3 regions of the Nonomuraea sp. NPDC050536 genome follow, and region 1 is predicted to be linked to each of the others. Evidence: riboswitches for the same ligand, from Rfam matches in the RefSeq annotation. Region 1 holds a riboswitch; each other region holds the start of a gene.
What was found. A riboswitch is a leader RNA that binds a small molecule or an ion and turns the genes downstream of it on or off. The one in region 1 is predicted to bind cyclic di-AMP.
Positions count from the first base shown of each region.

Region 2: it holds a riboswitch for cyclic di-AMP, as region 1 does, so the genes downstream of both, ACIBHX_RS17880 (hypothetical protein) here and ACIBHX_RS11880 (C40 family peptidase) in region 1, are expected to answer to the same signal.
Region 3: it holds a riboswitch for cyclic di-AMP, as region 1 does, so the genes downstream of both, ACIBHX_RS35795 (coiled-coil domain-containing protein) here and ACIBHX_RS11880 (C40 family peptidase) in region 1, are expected to answer to the same signal.

Region 1 covers NZ_JBITHD010000003.1:401,952-404,200, reverse strand. The annotation lists gene ACIBHX_RS11885 (NlpC/P60 family protein) at 1-414, shown strand, start outside; cyclic di-AMP (ydaO/yuaA leader) riboswitch at 717-887, shown strand; gene ACIBHX_RS11880 (C40 family peptidase) at 949-1,458, shown strand; gene ACIBHX_RS11875 (hypothetical protein) at 1,519-2,249, shown strand, end outside.
Region 2 covers NZ_JBITHD010000005.1:400,578-402,826, reverse strand. The annotation lists gene ACIBHX_RS17885 (alpha/beta fold hydrolase) at 1-401, opposite strand, end outside; gene ACIBHX_RS17880 (hypothetical protein) at 500-1,285, opposite strand; cyclic di-AMP (ydaO/yuaA leader) riboswitch at 1,498-1,633, opposite strand; gene ACIBHX_RS17875 (DUF5302 domain-containing protein) at 1,798-1,998, opposite strand; gene ACIBHX_RS17870 (MDR family MFS transporter) at 2,034-2,249, opposite strand, start outside.
Region 3 covers NZ_JBITHD010000015.1:263,144-265,392, forward strand. The annotation lists gene ACIBHX_RS35795 (coiled-coil domain-containing protein) at 1-780, opposite strand, end outside; cyclic di-AMP (ydaO/yuaA leader) riboswitch at 786-924, opposite strand; gene galT (galactose-1-phosphate uridylyltransferase) at 992-2,056, opposite strand; gene ACIBHX_RS35805 (DeoR/GlpR family DNA-binding transcription regulator) at 2,053-2,249, opposite strand, start outside.

The DNA.
Region 1 (2,249 bases):
GGGGCCTACCAGGCGGGCGACCCCAACAGCCACGGCCAGGTGTACACCGGGCCCGCCTCCGGCAGCGCCGCGGCCGCGCTGAAGTTCGCCTACGCCCAGATCGGCAAGCCCTACGTCTTCGGCGGCACCGGGCCGGGCGGCTGGGACTGCTCGGGGCTCATGCAGGCGGCCTGGCGGGCCGCGGGCGTGTCTCTCCCGCGCACGACGTGGGAGCAGTGGGCCTGGGGCTCGAGCCGCAAGGTCTCCATGGACGCGCTCGAGCCGGGCGACCTGATCTTCAACTCCGGCCTCGGCCATGTCGTCATGTACGCCGGCAACGGCGAGATCGTCCACGCGCCCCAGACGGGCGACGTGGTCAAGGTGGTCAAGCTGTCCAGCTACGGCAGCGGCTTCGCCGGCGCGATCCGGCCCTAGCTTTCGAGCCCCCTTACCCGTACGGCAGGCCGCGGCCTGCTGTTATTCGTGTGACTTGTGTGACAGATGGGACCTGACTCGCAGGTGGGGCTCCAAATGTGAGAAGGGTCACTTTTCGGTAACGGCGCCCCTCGTTCCAGCAGGGGTTGGAGGCTTTACAAGCCGCTTATTCGATCTTGACAACTTTGCTGTCACTTTGCCGGATCGTGACCTTTCGGCGTAGCTTCTGGCGTCGCGGTGCTCCAGCCAGGTCGCCGCCAACCGACATCGAACCCCGGCACCGTGGTCGATGTGGACGCATAAAGATCCATTGGCCGAGTCCGTGCAGTCAGGAGGCACGGAGCCGGGGAACCACAGATCCCTGATCGTCCCCCAGGGATCAAGGGGTGAATCGGCGCGCATGGCGTGCCGTAGGGCGAGTCTTCCAGGCCCGAATCCGTCAGCTAACCCGGTAGGCGTTCGTGGAAGACCCAAGGAGAAATCCTGTCTACTCCCCTGCATAACCCCCGTCTGTCTCGCCTTGCCCTGAGTGGGGTGGCACTCACGATGACCGTGACGGCCGGAGGTCTGGTCCTCCATGCCCCAGCGGCTCAGGCGGCGACGACAGAGACGGCCGTCAGCTTCACCGTCAAGGCGGCGACCACCGCCAAGTCGGCGAGGGCGGCCACATTCGCTCGGCAGCAGTCGAGGGCCCGGAAGGCGGTAACCGTGGCCAAGGCCCAGATCGGTGACCCGTACCGGTACGGGGCCACCGGGCCCGGCTCGTTCGACTGCTCCGGTCTTGTCCAGTACGCCTGGCGCAAGGCCGGGGTCAAGCTCCCCCGCGTGGCGGCAAGCCAGTTCGCCCGCATCAGGAAGAAGGTCTCCTGGAAGCATCTCCAGCCGGGTGACCTGATGTTCTTCCACGGGCTTGGCCACGTGGGCATGTATGTCGGAAACGGCAAGATGATCCACTCGCCGAAGACCGGTGAGAGGGTCCGGATCGACAAGCTCAGCGGATGGCGGAAGTCGACGTTCGCCGGAGCGGTCCGACCCGGGCTCTGACCGTCACGAAGGCCCCGCCCCATTTGTGGGGCGGGGCCTTCGTGCTTACCATCGAGCATCGTGTCCGCGCAGGTGAGCCGCAAAATGGTGATCGCGGGCCTGCTGCTGCTCGGGCTCGTCGCCGCCGGCGCGCCCCAAATCCCGCGAACCCCGCCCGCCGCGAGCGCCCAGGCGGTCCGGGGCGAGGTGTCCGTCGTCGCCGGTCCCGGCGCGGACCCGAAGCTTCTCCGCGACCTCGCCGGCCGGGCCGACACCGCGGCGCGGCGGGTCGCGCGCGTCCTGGGCGGGCGGGTGACGGCGAAGGTCGTGGTCCCCGCCTCCGCTGCCGAGGCGGCCCGGATGGCCGGAGTGGGTTCCGTGGCGGGGCTGGCCGCGCTGGCCGACGGGGACCGGGTGATCGTGGTGCCAGACGGCTTCGCCCGGCTCACCCCGACCGGCCGCGACGTGGTCCTCACCCACGAGCTCACCCACGTCGCCGCGGGGACGAAGGGACTGCCCGCGTGGCTCTACGAGGGCTTCGCCGACTACGTGGCCTACAAGGACTCCGGCCTGAGCCTGCCCGTGGCCGCGGCGGAGCTCAGGGCCGAGGTCAGGGCCGGCCGGGTGCCGCGCGCGCTGCCGGGTCCCGGCGGGTTCGCGCCGGGCGCCGTACGGCTGCCGCAGAGCTATCAGGAGGCGTGGCTGGCGTGTCGGTTCCTGGCGGAGCGCTTCGGTGAGGAGAGGCTGGTGGCGCTCTACCGCGACGCGCGGGCCCGTGGTGTGGACCGGGCGCTGCGCGCGACGGTAGGACT
Region 2 (2,249 bases), on a different contig from region 1:
GAGATCGACGGTCCCGGCGTCGACATGATCGAGGTGAGCGTGAGCACCCGCTCGGGGTGCCGGACGGCCAGCGCCTGGGCGATCATGCCGCCCATGGAGGCGCCCACGATGTGCGCCGCCTCCCAGCCGAGCGCGTCGAGCAGCCCGGCGGCGTCGTCGGCCATGTCCTCCAGCAAATAGGGAGGATCGCCCGCCTGTGGCAGGTGGGTGGACAGGCCCGAGTCGCGGTTGTCGTAGCGGACGACGTGGTGGCCGTGCTCGGCCAGAAGGCCGCACAGGTCGTCGTCCCAGTGGATGAGCTGGGCGCCGAGGCCCATGATCAGCAGAAGGGGCCGCCCGTCGGGCGACCCCATGCTCTCGTAGACGATCTCGATGCCGTTGACGGGAACGCGCGTGGTCACCCGATCAGAATGGCATTCTAGTTTCTCGACGTAAAGAGGAAAGGGCCCTCCACGCGGCCGTCCAGGGGGAAGGGGCGGCCGCGAGGAGGACCCTGGTATCAGCGGCGGACGAGCTTGCGCAGCTTGTCCTGGCCGAGCACGAGCCCACCGCCGAGGATGGCCAGGCCGCCGGCGATGGCGAACCCGCCGACGCCGTTCGACTCGTTGACCGGCTGGGCGGCGGCGGCAGCAGCCACCGCGGCGTTCAGCGGGGCGGGCTTGTCCTGCGAGGGCTTGGCAGGCAGCGCGGCCTGGGCCGGAGCGTCCGGCTGCTTGGGCGCGGGCTTCGGCTTCGGGGCCTGGGGCAGGACGATCTTCGGCGGCTTGGCCGGGTTGTGGTCCATACGCGCCCACGCGCCGGTGGAGAAGGAGACGGGGTAGTTCTTCTTGCCCGCGCCGCCGCCCCACTTGGTGATGACGTAGCTGACCTTGATGTGGCCCTCGCCACCGACGCCGTCGACGCCGAGCGTGGAGGAGTTGAACTTGCCACCGGTGAGATGGGCGAAGGTCTTGGCGTCCAGGTCGAGCATGACACCGCTGCTGGAGGGGGTACCTGGGCCGCGGTCGCCGACGAAGAACGGCGCCTTCTTGCCCTTGTAGATGACGTAGCCCTCGGTGAACAGGGGCCAGCTGGGGCTGGCGACCAGGCCCTTCTGCATGGGCTTGCCGCTGGCGGGCAGGCCGGTGTCACCGGCGCGGCCGGAGGAGTCGTCCCAGAAGTAGGAGGCGGTGGTCGCTCCCTTGAGCAGGGGCCTCTTCTGGTCGAAGGAGTCGGCGTGGGCGGCGGTGGTGCTGATGGTCAGCGCGCTGATGAGACCGGCGCCGAGCAGGGCGAAAGAACGCATGCCAAAAAGGGCAGACATGGAAAAGCAAAGTCCTTCGTGTGGAGACAGGGCAAAGCGCTCAATCAGCAGGGCGTAGCCGGGCAGAAGGCCATACGGTCACTACGCAGAGCGCAGGGGGGAAAGCTGTGGGGGGAAGCTGTGGGGAAGCGCGCCGTCAGTCGGCTGCGGCAGGGTGTGACTCTGTGCGCGGCGGGGGAGCGTGCATGTGAGTAAAGTCCTCTCCATCTCGCCTACCGGGTTAGCTGACGGGTTCGGACGTGGAGATGCCCTACCGGCTCGCGAGCCGGATTCACCCCAAGGAACGTGGTTCCCCGGTTCCCGCGGTGCGGGATTCGGCGCCTGCTGGCGGCCTCTTCCTTGTGAAGGGCACGGTCACCAGCTGGTAACGCAAAGGACTCTATGGGCCAAATCCGGCAAAAGCAAAACAAAACCCATGAAAAGGGCAGAAGATCTACCTTTGTGGGTCAAAAGAGAGGGGGTACGGCAAGCCGTACCCCCTAGAAACACCAGCGTCAGCCGCCGCTCTTGCGCCGGAACGCGCGCTTGCTGCCGGCCGGACCGTGAGCCCCGTGAATCTTCGACGGATCCCCGCCCCTGCCACCCGCGGCCGTGTCGGCGTTCTGGTTGCGCTTGCGCTCCAGGGCCTCACGGAACTTGCGCTTCATCTCGTCCTCGGGAGTCTCGCTGACTTCCTGCTCCGGTGTTTCCGCCATGAGGACCTCCTGGTGTTGGGGACCCTCAAAGTTTCTCACGATGCCAAACCCGCCTCCACCTTGACCTGCGCCTGCGAGTTGCGCGCCATCACGCCGCCGCGCAGCGCCAGGATCGCCACGAGCGCGATGGCGGCGCCCGCGACGCCCAGCATCGGGATGACCTCCGCGGCCGCGGCGGCGTGCGCGGCGGGCAGCCCGTGGCGCGGCGCCTGGCTCGCTATCACGGAGGTGTAGGCGGTGCCGGCGAAGGC
Region 3 (2,249 bases), on a different contig from region 1:
CGTGTTGTTGGCGGCGCCGGGCATCGTGCCGCCTGAGCTCATCATGAAGTCGCAGGCGCGCCCGAGCGGATGCTCGCCGCCACCGCCGGAGCGGAAGCAGCCGACGTCGAAGGGCAGCTTGAAGTTCTTCTCGATCAGGCCGCGGATCGTGCGCATGCGCGGCGTGATGTTGTCGGAGCCGCCGGGCAGCTCGGGCGCCCAGGATCCGTCGGACTTGCGGCCGGGCCCGTAGGGGATGAGGTTCTGCAGCCTCTGCTGGATGTCCTTGATGAGCCCCTCGGCCTGGTCCTTCTCCTTGCCGACGTCGTCGGCGTTGGCCTTGATCCGCGCGGCCAGCGCGGCCGCGTCGTCGGAGGCCTGCTTCGTCTCGTCACGGGCGGTGGTCACCGCCTGCACCATCGCCACCTGGTCGGAGGTGAGCTGCTCGAGTACGGCGGCGCCGCTGCCGGTCGGTGGCGGGATCAGGCTGGACAGCGCCGGGTCGCCGTTCTGGTAGCGGAGCGTGGCCAGCTCGGCCACCTTCCGCTCGGCCTGGTCGAGCCCCTGCTGGGCGGTGGCCAGGCGCTGCTTGGCGGTCTCGGCCGCCTTCTTGGCCTTGGTCAGCTCGACCCGCTTGGCGTTGTAGGACTCGATGAGCGTGTCGATCTTGCTGTTGAGCTGCTTCAGCTCGGCGCGGAGTTGCTTCTCCGTGGGCTTGGGGGCCGCCGAGGCGGGAGTAGTGGCGCTGAGGGCCACGGCTGTGGCGGCGATGAGGCCGATGGCGAAGTTCGCCCGTGCCACGTGGGGGTTCCTCTCCCTCTGCCGACCGGGTTAGCTGACGGGTTCGGGCGTGGGAGCTTCCCTACCACTTGCGTGGATTCACCCCGGAGTGCGGTGGGTCCCCGGCTCCCGGGCGACGCGCCCGGGATTAGGCATGCAACGGGTGTTACGACCGATGCGTGAGGGATACTAGTCGTATATCCGGGGTAATGCGACTCCAAGGCGAAATCAATTAGTGATCTACCTGTGATCGAAGCATGCGGGCCGCCTCCTCCGGCAGCACGTCGTTGACGAAGGCGCCCATCGCCGACTCCGACCCCGCCAGGTACTTCAGCTTCCCCGGCGCCCGCCTGATGCTGAACAGCTCCAGGTGCAGGTATCCCAGCTCGCGCCGCTGCCGCACCGGCGCCTGGTGCCAGGACGCGATGTACGGCATGGCCACCCCGAACAGCCCGTCAAGCGCCCGCAGCACCGAGGTGTAGAGCGGCGCGAACGCGGCCCGTTCCGCCTCCGACAGCGCCGCGAGGTCCGGAACCTGGCGGTGCGGGTAGACGTGTACCTCGAACGGCCAGCGCGCCGCGGCGGGCACGAAGGCGGTCCACAGGTCGTTGGCGGCCACCACCCGGGTCCCGGCGGCGCGCTCGGCGGTGAGCACGTCGGCGAACAGGGTGGGGCGCTTCTCCGCGGCGGCCAGGTGGAGCTTGGTGCGCGGCGTGATGTAGGGGTAGGCGTAGATCTGACCGTGCGGGTGGGGGAGCGTGATGCCGATCTCCTCGCCCCGGTTCTCGAAGACGAAGACCTGCTCGACGCCCTCGATCCCGGACAGCTCCGCCGTACGGTCGGCCCAGGCCTCCATGACCAGTTCCACCTGCGCGTCGGACAGCCGCGAGAAGGAGGAGTCGTGGTCGGAGGTGAAGCAGACCACTTCGCACCGCCCCACGCCCGGACGGACCTCACTCAGCCCGCCCACATCGTGATAAGCCCCGAAATTTCCAGAGAAAGAGGGGAAGCGGTTCTCGAACACCACCACGTCGTATTCGTGGGCCGGGATCTCCGACAGCCGCGTGTCCGTGGACGGGCACAGCGGGCACTCGTCTGCCGGGGGCAGGAACGTGCGCGTCTGCCGGTGCCCGGCGATCGCGATCCACTCCTCGGTCAGCGGGTCGTACCGCAGCTCGGAAGCCACCGGCCTGGGATCGAGCGCCCGCCGGTCGATCGCGCTCCTGTCGGCGTCGTCACGCTGATCGAAGTAGATCAACTCTCGGCCGTCCGCCAGGTGGGTGATGGTGCGCTTCACTGCGAGCCCTCCGCGATGATCAGTTCTCCGGCCCGTTCGGCCAGCTCGGTACGTGCTTCCTGCGGCATCCCGGAGTCGGTGATGACCACGTCGGCCTCGGCCAGCTCGGCGATCGTGCTGATGCCGACCGTGTTCCACTTGGTGTGGTCGGCGGGCACGACCAGCCGGTGCGCCGCCGCTACCAGCTCCCTGT